DNA from 3 places in the Variovorax sp. EBFNA2 genome. Region 2 is predicted to be linked to each of the others. Evidence: predicted binding sites of a transcription regulator. Region 2 holds the regulator's gene; each other region holds the start of a gene.
The links. The regulator LexA, encoded in region 2, represses DNA repair genes until DNA is damaged. The targets are predictions, from matches to a motif close to ACTGTATNNNNATACAGT.
Positions count from the first base shown of each region.

Region 1 (3,272 bases), 390 kb from region 2:
CGGCCTCGACCTCGCCGTAGGCCGAGGCGGTGTAGTGCGTGATGCCGATGTAGCGCACGCGGCCCTTGTCTTTCCAGCCGCGCAGCGTGGCGAGGTGGGCGCGCCAGTCGACGAGGTTGTGCACCTGCATCAGGTCGATCTGCTGCGTGCGCAACCGCGCGAACGACTGCTCCATCTGCGCGATGCCGGCGTCGCGGCCCGAGGTCCAGACCTTGGTGGCGAGGAAGGGCCTGGTGCGTGGCTTCGCTGCGGCCAGCAGTTCGCCGGTGGTTTCCTCGGAGCGGCCGTACATCGGCGAGCTGTCGATCACCGTGCCGCCGGCAGCGAAGAGCGCCTCGAGCACACCGGGCAGGCGCTGGTACCCGTCGGTGCCGGAGCGCTGGTCGAAGCCGATCCAGGTGCCGCAGCCGACGACCGGCAGGGCTTCCTTCGTGGAGGGAATGGGGCGGGTGGTCATCTGCATCGCGGGCCTGCTCGGTTGCTGCTGGGCGAAGGAGGGGAGCACGACGCCCGCGCACAGGGCCGCGCCGAGCCGCAGCAGCTGCGCGCGTGTCAGGGCAGGAAGGCGGGGCTCGTTCGTGGTGGGCATGGGCGTCGTCACGAACGAAATTCTGCGCCCGCGAGGCCCGCGAGCGGAAGCCCTCAGCGCAGGTAGCGCCCGTCGGCCTTGAGCATCGACAGCTCGGAGAAGGTCAGCCCGCGGTGTTCGCCGGGCCGGTACGACACGGCGATGCCGCCGAGGTCGAGCGTCTTGAACGACTCCAGGCCCTTCTGCAGCGACTCGGGCGTGGGGTTCGCGCCCGCGCGCTTCAGGCCTTCGACCATGACCTTGGCAGTGACGTAGCCCTCCAGGCTCGCGTAGCTGAACTCGGTCGCACCGATCTTCTTCATCGCCGCCTGGTACTCGGCGATGACGGGCATCGCGCTGTTCCAGGGGTAGGGCACGACCTGCGAGATGACCACGCCGGCCGCGTCCTTCTTGATGTCCTGGAAGAGCTTCTGCCCGTTCAGGAAAGAGAACGAATAGAACGCCGTCTCGCCGCCGGCTGCGCGGTAGGCCGAGATGAACTTGGCCGCCACGTCGTTGGTGGCCGACAGCACCACGGCCTTGGGCTTGAGCCTGGCCAGCTCCGCGGCGCGTTCGGCCGCATCGGAGCCGTCGTTCTTGATGGCCACGCTGCCGACCATCTTGTCGCCGCGTTCGGCAATGAACTTCTGCGTGCTCTCCATCGCCGAGCGCGCGCCGGGGTTGTCGTTGTGCGCGAAGGCGATGCGCGACAGGCCGATCGTGAAGAGGTGGTTCACGATGCGGCTGTATTCCTCGTCGAAGCTGATGCGCACCGGAAAGCCGTATTCGCTGAACTTCACCACCGGGCCCGCGCCCGTGTACGGGCCGACGACGGGAATCTTTAGCTCGTTGGCCGCCTTCAGCGCGCCGACCGCCGACGAGGTGCCGATGGGCATCAGCACGCCGACGGCGCCGTCGCGCGCGAAGGCCTTGACGTTCTCTGCGCCCTTGGCGGGGTCGTAGGCGTCGTCGAGCTGGCGCAGCTCGACCGGCCGGCCGTTGATGCCGCCGCTGGCGTTCAGCGCGGTGAACATGGCGCGGATACCCACGAGCGGCTCGGTCGACAGCGACGCGAGCGGGCCGGTCTGCACGTAGGTCTGGCCGATCAGCAGCGGCTTGGCGGTCTGCGCCTGCGCGGCGGGAGCCACCGTGAAGGCGAGGGCGGCGAAGGCCGAAGCCAGCAATTGAATCTTTTTGTGGATCATGGTCACAAATTGTTAACAAACAGATCTTAAGGCGCTGGCCTTCGCAGGTAAATCGTTCTCTGGTTGCGACCTGGGAAATGCTGTATAAAAATACAGTTAACAGTTGCAATCATGGGCCTCCCTTTCCTCGACTCCTTTTCCACCGCCGCCGGCCGCGGCGTCTGGCATGCCGACGAACTCGGCCTGGCCGACGCGCAGGTCGTGGCCACCGGCCATGGCGCGCTCGACGCCGAGCTGCCCGGCGGCGGCTGGCCGGTCGGGGCGATGACGGAGCTGTTGCAAAGCGCGCCCGAAGCGCATGTGTGGCGGCTGCTGCTGCCCGCGCTGGCGCAGGCGGTGCAGGCGCGCGGCGGGCCGGTGGTGCTGGTCGGCGCCCCTTATGAACCCTGCGGCGCTGCGCTCGCCGCGCAGGGCCTGCCGGTGGAAGCGCTGATGTGGGTCAAGAGCGACGCGCCCGCCGCGCGGCTCTGGGCCTGCGAGCAGGCGCTGCGTTGCGCCGAGGTCGCGGCCGTTGTCGCGTGGCTGCCGCAAGCCCGCGTGGGCGAACTGCGGCGGCTGCAGCTCGCGGCCGCGCAGCACGAGGTGCTGCTCTTCGTGTGCCGGCCCGAAGCGGCGGCGCAGGGCGCGTCGCCTGCGCGGCTTCGCCTGCAGGTCGAAAGCTGCGAAGCCGATGCATCGCAGATCAAATTGCGCATCCTCAAGCGCCGCGGTCCGCCTTTGGCCGCGCCGGTGATGCTGCCGGCGCGCAACGAGCGCATGGCCGCGTTGCTGGCCGCCGCCCGGCTGCGCCGCAAGCTGCGGCTGCAACAGCAGGGCACCGTGCCTGTCGGCGACTCGGCAACGACCGCGACCGTGGTGCACATCGACGCGTGGAAAGGAGGCCCCCATGCACTGGATCGCATTGCGGTGGTCGCCTGAAGCCGACGCGCCCGACGCACCGCAGCTGCCCCCGCCTGAGGCGCTGGGCTGGTGGGCGCTGGAATACACACCGCACGTGGCCTGGCAGGACGAAGCGCTCATGCTCGAAGTCTCGGCCTGCGAGCGTTTGTGGGGCGGCCGTCTGCAGCTGATGCGCCAGCTGGTCGCCGCCAATCCCGCGCCCGACGTGCGCATGCTCGGCGCGCAGGGCGCCACGAGCCTGATCGCGCTCGCGCGGCTGCGCCTGTTCGAGCGCAACGAGGACCGCCCCAAGGACATGCCGGCCGGCCTGCCCCTCGACACGCTCACCGCCGCCCGCCCGCACCTCGACCTGCTCGCGCGCCTCGGTTGCCGCACCTGGGGCGAGGTGGCCGCCTTGCCGCGCGGCGGCCTCACGCGGCGCTTCGGCACCGAGCTGCGCACAGCGCTCGACACGGCCTGGGGCCTGCGTCCCGAGGGCCACGACTGGCTCACGCTGCCCGACGTGTTCGAGCAGAAGCTCGAACTGCCCGCGCTCGCCGAGACCGCGCCGGAACTCATGTGGTCGGCCAACCGCCTGCTCTCGGCGCTGCAGATCTGGC
Region 1 covers NZ_CP138496.1:2,698,621-2,701,892, forward strand. Annotated here, with positions in the region: gene RZE79_RS12570 (aldo/keto reductase) at 1-589, opposite strand, end outside; gene RZE79_RS12575 (ABC transporter substrate-binding protein) at 643-1,773, opposite strand; gene imuA (translesion DNA synthesis-associated protein ImuA) at 1,885-2,691, shown strand; gene RZE79_RS12585 (DNA polymerase Y family protein) at 2,660-3,272, shown strand, end outside.
Region 1: imuA (translesion DNA synthesis-associated protein ImuA) is a predicted target of LexA. The motif match lies at 1,853-1,870, and genes of this name have one in related genera.

Region 2 (3,272 bases):
ACCAGCTGGCCGATGCGCCCGTAGCCCCAGATGCACAGCGTCTTGCCCTTGAGCACCGAGCCCATGCCGAAATTCGGCGGCATCGAGGCCGACTTGAGGCCCGACTGCTGCCAGGCCCCGTGCTTGAGGTTGCTGATGTACTGCGGCAGGCGACGCATGGCCGCCATGATCAGCGCCCAGGTGAGCTCGGCAGGTGCCTGCGGCGAACCCGAGCCTTCGGCCACCGCCACGCCGCGCTCGGTGCAGGCCGTGACGTCGATGTGGCCGCCGACGCGGCCGGTCTGGGAAATCAGCTTGAGCTTGGGCAGCTTCTCGATCAGTTGGCGGGATATCTGGCTGCGCTCGCGGATGAGCACGATGACGTCCGCATCCTTGAGGCGAACCGACAGTTGGCCGATGCCCTTGACCGTGTTGGTGTAGACCTTGGCGGCATAGGCGTCCAGTTTGGCGGCGCACTGCAGCTTGCGCACGGCGTCCTGGTAATCGTCGAGGATCACAATGTTCATGGCATGCCATTGTGCCTCGCAGCATTGGCAGGTCGCACGTGTGAACGTTTGGATACCCGGTGCCCGATGGCGCCCGGGAGGCTTGTTTCAGGCCGTTGTCGGTGAATCCGCCGTGCTCATGGGGTGTGCGCAGGTCGCGCAGGCACAGCGGGTTCGTTCGCACTTTCTCAGTGCAGGTGGCTGGGGCGGTGCGTGCCGCTCCCGGTTTCCGCGGCTTCCAGTGCCGCGAGCCGCTCGAGCTCGGCGCACACGTCGGCCATGCGGCCGGAAATCACGACCCGGTTGGCGCAGCCGCGCTGCGTGCCTTGGCGGTCGACCACGCGGACCACACGCAGCGGGCGGGCGGGTGTGGCTGCAGTGGATGGCGATGTTGCTGGCGCAGGGCTGCCCGCGGTGCGTGCCGTGCAGGCCGGGCGGATGGCCACGTAGCGCAAACCAGCGGCAGCGTCGCTGCTGTCACCGCGTGACGGGCGGCGGGCGGGCATCCAGCGGGTGGCCAGCGATTGCAGGGGCGACCAAAGGTCGGCGATGGCAAGGAGGGCGATTCCCATGTGAACTCCAAAAAAGTATGAGGTTGAACACAGGCAGGATTTCTTGAATCGGCCGCAACAGGGTGATGGCGACTTCGCGCCATACGCCCGCCACCTGTCGCGGCCGGATGAGGTGCTGCTGCGTGTGGGCAGCAAGCCCAGGACCTACATCAGCATGGTGTTGCGGATGAGGCCGACCGCGAGGCCTTCGATTTCGAAGGGCTCGCCGGGTTGGACGAAGATGGTCGGGTAGTCGGGGTTCTCGGCGTGCAGCTCGATCACCTGCTTGTTGCGCTTGAGGCGCTTCACGGTGACTTCTTCGCCGAGACGGGCCACCACGATCTGGCCGTTGCGCGCTTCCTTGGTGGCCTGCACGGCGAGCAGGTCGCCGTCCATGATGCCGGCGTCGCGCATCGACATGCCGCGCACCTTGAGCAGGTAGTCGGGCTGGCGCTGGAACAGCGTGTTCTCGACGTAATAGGTCTGGTCGACATGCTCTTGCGCAAGGATGGGCGAACCCGCCGCCACGCGACCGATGAGCGGCAGCGCGAGCTGGGCCATGCCGGGCAGCGAGAGCGAGAACTGGTTGCCTTCGCGGTGGCGCGTTTCGTGGAGCGAACGCAGCGCATCGCCCTTGAGGCGGATGCCGCGCGAGGTGCCGCTGACGAGTTCGATGACACCCTTGCGGGCCAGGGCCTGCAGGTGCTCTTCGGCGGCATTGGCCGACTTGAAGCCCAGCTCATTGGCGATTTCGGCGCGCGTCGGCGGCGCACCGGTGCGTGCGATGGCGGCCTGGATCAGGTCCAGGATCTGCTGCTGGCGGGCGGTAAGCTTCACTGCGAACTGCATAGTGGTTTCCTTGCGGCACTGGCTAGATATCCAGTACCTGTATTTTTAACCAGTTTTCAAAAGTTGACAAGCCATGACTCATTCCTCTTTGTCCGAGACGCGCCGCGTGGTGGTGCTGGGCACCGGCGGCACCATTGCCGGCAAGGCCGCCACCAGCGGCGACAACATCGGCTATACAGCGGGGCAGGTGGGTGTGGCGGACCTGCTGGGCGGCATCGAGGCGCCGGCCGACGTGACGCTGGTCGCGGAGCAGGTGGCGCAGCTCGACAGCAAGGACATGGACGCCGACACCTGGCGCCAACTGGCCGCGCGCTGCGCACACTGGCTGGCGCAGCCTGACTTGGCGGGCATCGTGGTCACGCACGGCACCGACACGCTGGAGGAAACCGCCTTCTTCCTGCACGCCGTGCTGGCGCCGGCCAAGCCCGTCGTGCTGACCTGCGCGATGCGTCCGGCAACGGCCCTGTCGCCGGATGGTCCGCAGAACGTGCGCGACGCGCTCGTGGTGGCTTCGACACGGGGCGCGCAGGGCGTGACAGTGGTGTGCGCGGGCACGATCCACAGCGGCCTCGATGTGCAGAAGGTGCACACCTATCGCCTCGATGCCTTCGCGTCGGGCGATGCGGGGCCGGTCGGCTATGTGGAAGAGGGCGAGGTGCGGCGTGTTCGCGCGTGGCCGCAGGGAGCGTCGCTCGACGCTTCAAGGTTGGAGGCGGTGTCGAAACCGTGGCCCCGCGTCGAGATCGTCGTGAGCCACGCGGGCGCAAGCGGTGCGATCGTCGAGGCGCTCCTGCTTCCGTCGGTTGAACCCTTGCGCGGGCTGGTCGTGGCAGCAACCGGCAACGGCACGGTGCACCACGCCCTGGAAGCCGCGGCGCTGAAGGCGCAAGCCGCCGGCGCCGCGGTGCTGCGCGCCACGCGCTGCGCGAACGGACGCATCCTGCCGAAACCCGGTGACGGGCTGCGGGATGCAGGCGCACTCACGCCGGTGAAGGCGCGGGTCGCGCTGGTGCTGGAACTCTTGGGAGTGGCCGCCCTGCCAGAGTCGGAAGGCGGATAGGAGAGCGGCTGACGGGGCAGCCGCTGCTGAAAATCAGCTGTTCAGTGCGGCCAGGGCGCGCTGCGTGATCTCGTCGACCGTGCCCACGCCCTGGATGGCGCGGTACTTCGGCGCGGCGGCCGGATCGGCCTTGGCCCAGGTCGAGTAGTACTCGACCAGCGGACGGGTCTGCTGGCTATACACGTCGAGCCGCTTGCGCACGGTCTCTTCCTTGTCGTCTTCGCGCTGGATCAGCTCTTCACCGGTCACGTCGTCCTTGCCTTCCACCTTCGGCGGATTGAACTTGACGTGGTAGGTGCGGCCCGATGCCGGGTGCGAGCGGCGACC
Region 2 covers NZ_CP138496.1:3,089,570-3,092,841, forward strand. Annotated here, with positions in the region: gene RZE79_RS14440 (D-2-hydroxyacid dehydrogenase family protein) at 1-506, opposite strand, end outside; gene RZE79_RS14445 (hypothetical protein) at 674-1,057, opposite strand; gene lexA (transcriptional repressor LexA) at 1,202-1,885, opposite strand; gene RZE79_RS14455 (asparaginase) at 1,959-2,945, shown strand; gene adk (adenylate kinase) at 2,979-3,272, opposite strand, start outside.

Region 3 (3,272 bases), 2.6 Mb from region 2:
ATACACGCCATGCAGCCGGTGCTGGCGTGCCCAGTTCACCAGCACCGCGCAGACCGCGGCGCCGCTCACGAACGCCAGGATCGCGCCCATCGCGTTCAACAGCAGCGTGAGGTTGCCCAGCACCATGCCGTCCGCCAGCTGCGAGGCGAAGCCGGTCATGTGCGAGGTGTACATGTGCAGCACGAGGAAGCCGCCCGCATTGACGGCGCCGGCATTGAAGGCCAGCAACAGGCCGAGCGCGGTGTTCGTCGACGGCGCGCGGTGGCGGTTGGTGAGGAAACGAAGTCTGCGCACGGGGCTCTCCAAAGCAGCTGCCTGCCGGCAGTCACTCTAGCACCCGATGCGCGGCGTTACTTGAGCCAGCCGCGCCGGCGGAAGTACCACATCGGCACCAGCGCGCTCGCTGCCATCAGCGCCAGCGCGTACGGGTAGCCGACCTGCCAGTCGAGCTCGGGCATGTACTTGAAGTTCATGCCGTAGATGCTCGCGATCAACGTGGGTGGCAGCAGCGCGACGCTGGCCACCGAGAAGATCTTGATGGTCTTGTTCTGGTTGATGTTGATGAAACCGACGGTCGCATCCATCAGGAAGTTGATCTTGTCGAAGAGGAAGGCCGTGTGGTTGTCCAGCGATTCGATGTCGCGCAGGATCTGGCGCGCTTCTTCAAATTGCTCGGCGTTGAGCATCTTGCTGCGCATCATGAAGCTCACGGCGCGGCGTGTGTCCATCACGTTGCGGCGGATGCGGCCGTTCAAGTCTTCCTGCCGCGCGATGGCGCCCAGCACCTCGCCGGCCAGCTCGTCGCTGACGTTGCCCGAGAGCACCTTCTTGCCGGCGACTTCGAGCTCGTCGTAGATGTTCTCCAGCGTGTCGGCCGAGTATTCGGCGTCGGCGTCGAAGAGCTTGAGCATCACTTCCTTCGCGTCTTCGATCAGCCCCGGTGCGCGGCGTGCGCGCATGCGCAGCAGGCGGAACACGGGCACGTCTTCGTCGTGGATCGAGAACAGCACGCCGCGGCTGCGCAGGTCGGTGTTGTGCTGGTTGAGGATGAAGGCGACGCGCACGGTGCGCGGGTCTTCGTCGTCGTCGATCAGGAAGTCGGAGCGGATGTGCAGCTCGCCGTTGTCTTCCTCGTAGAAGCGGGCGGATTCCTCGATGTCCTCGTCCATCGCGTCTTCGGGAATGGAGAGGCCGTAGTACTGCTTGATCCAGCGCTTTTCTTCGAGCGTGGGCGACTCGAGGTCGACCCAGATCGGCTGGAACTTGGAGAGCTCTTCGAGCGACTCGATCTCTTCCTGGACGAGGCGGCCGTTGGCGAGCGTAAAGATATTGAGCATGGGCTCACTCCCGGGAATGACTGAACGATGGGCGAGGGAGGGGCGCTTTCAATTCCCGCGGACCCGGCGTCAGTACATCATGCGCGGCGTCGCAAGGGAGTTGAAAGCTGCCGAGACGGGGCGGTTTCCATGGGGAGTCTCCGGTTGCAGCGAGGCGCGATTATGTCATTGGCCATTGGGCGGCAAGGCACTCGGACTGGACGGACATACAGTAAAGTCGTGCCCATGCAGACCGCTGCGCCCCCCATTGTTTCCACAGCACCCAAGACGCAAGCCGAGCGCCTGGCCGCGGCGCTCGCCGCGCTCAACGACGACCAGCGCGCGGCGGTCGAGCACGGCGTGGGCGCCGCGCTCGGCGAAGACCACCGGCCGCTGCTCGTGATCGCCGGCGCGGGCTCGGGCAAGACCAGCACGCTGGCGCACCGGGTGGCGCACCTGATCGCGGGCGGGGTCGATCCGCAGCGGCTGCTGCTGCTCACCTTCTCGCGCCGCGCCGCGCAGGAAATGGAGCGCCGCGCGGGCCAGGTGCTGGCGCGCGTGCTGGGCCTGAAGTCGGAGCGCCCGCCCGCGCTGCCGTGGGCCGGCACCTTCCACGGCATCGGCGCGCGGCTGCTGCGCGAGTACGCCGCGCAGATCGGGCTCGACGAAAACTTCACCATCCACGACCGCGGCGACGCCGAAGACCTCATGGGGCTGGTGCGGCACGAGTTGGGCCTGTCGTCCACGGTCAACCGTTTTCCGCGCAAGGGCACCTGCCTGTCGATCTACTCGCGTTGCGTGAACACGCGCGCGCCGCTGGCCGAGGTGCTGAAAGACAGCTTTCCCTGGTGCGCCGAGTGGGAGTCCCAGCTCAAGACGCTCTTCGGCGCCTACGTCGAGGCCAAGCAGCAGCAGAACGTGCTCGACTACGACGACCTGCTGCTCTACTGGGCCGAAATGGTCGCCGAGCCCGCGCTGGCTGCGCACGTCGGCGCGCGCTTCGACCATGTGCTGGTCGACGAGTACCAGGACACCAACCTGCTGCAGGCCGCGATCCTGCGGGCCATGAAGCCCGACGGGCGCGGCGTGACGGTGGTGGGCGACGACGCGCAGTCGATCTACTCGTTCCGCGGCGCCACGGTGCGCAACATCCTCGACTTTCCCTCGCAGTTCTCGCAAGAGGCGCGCATCGTCACGCTGGAGCGCAACTACCGCTCGACGCAGCCGATCCTCGACGTGTCGAACCGCGTCATCGCGCAGGCCGCCGAGCGACACGCCAAGACGCTGTGGACCGACAAGCCCTCGGCCGGCAAGCCGGTGCTGGTGCTCGTGCCCGACGAGGCCGGGCAGGCGCGCTGGGTGGCCGACAAGGTCCTGGCGCACCGCGAGGGCGGGCTCGCGCTGAAGTCGCAGGCGGTGCTGTTTCGCACCTCGTCGCACAGCGCGGCGCTCGAACTGGAGCTGGCGCGGCGCAACATCCCGTTCGTGAAGTTCGGCGGGCTCAAGTTCCTCGAGGCCTCGCACGTGAAGGACCTGCTCGCCGTGCTGCGTTTCGCACAGAACCCGCGCGGACGCATGGCGGGCTTTCGCGTCACGCAGCTCATTCCCGGCGTGGGCCCGGCCACGGGCACGCGCCTGCTCGACGCGATGGACCAGGCGGCCGACCCGGCCGCGGCCGTGCGCGACTTCGTGCCGCCGTCCGCCGCGCGTGAACAGTGGGCCGACTTCGCCCAGGCCTATGCCGCCTTGCGCGAACCGTCGCTGAAGTGGCCGGCCGACGTGGAGGTCGCGATGCAGTGGTACCAGCCGCACCTGGAGCGGCTGTACGAAGACACCTCGGGCGTGCGGCGCGCCGACGTCGAGCAGCTGGCGCGGCTGGCGGGCGGCTATGGCTCGCGCGAACGCTTCCTCACCGAGCTCACGCTCGATCCGCCCGAAGCCACGAGCGACCGGCCC
Region 3 covers NZ_CP138496.1:487,926-491,197, forward strand. Annotated here, with positions in the region: gene RZE79_RS02235 (YoaK family protein) at 1-294, opposite strand, end outside; gene corA (magnesium/cobalt transporter CorA) at 351-1,337, opposite strand; gene RZE79_RS02245 (ATP-dependent helicase) at 1,563-3,272, shown strand, end outside.
Region 3: RZE79_RS02245 (ATP-dependent helicase) is a predicted target of LexA. The motif match lies at 1,533-1,550, and genes of this name have one in related genera.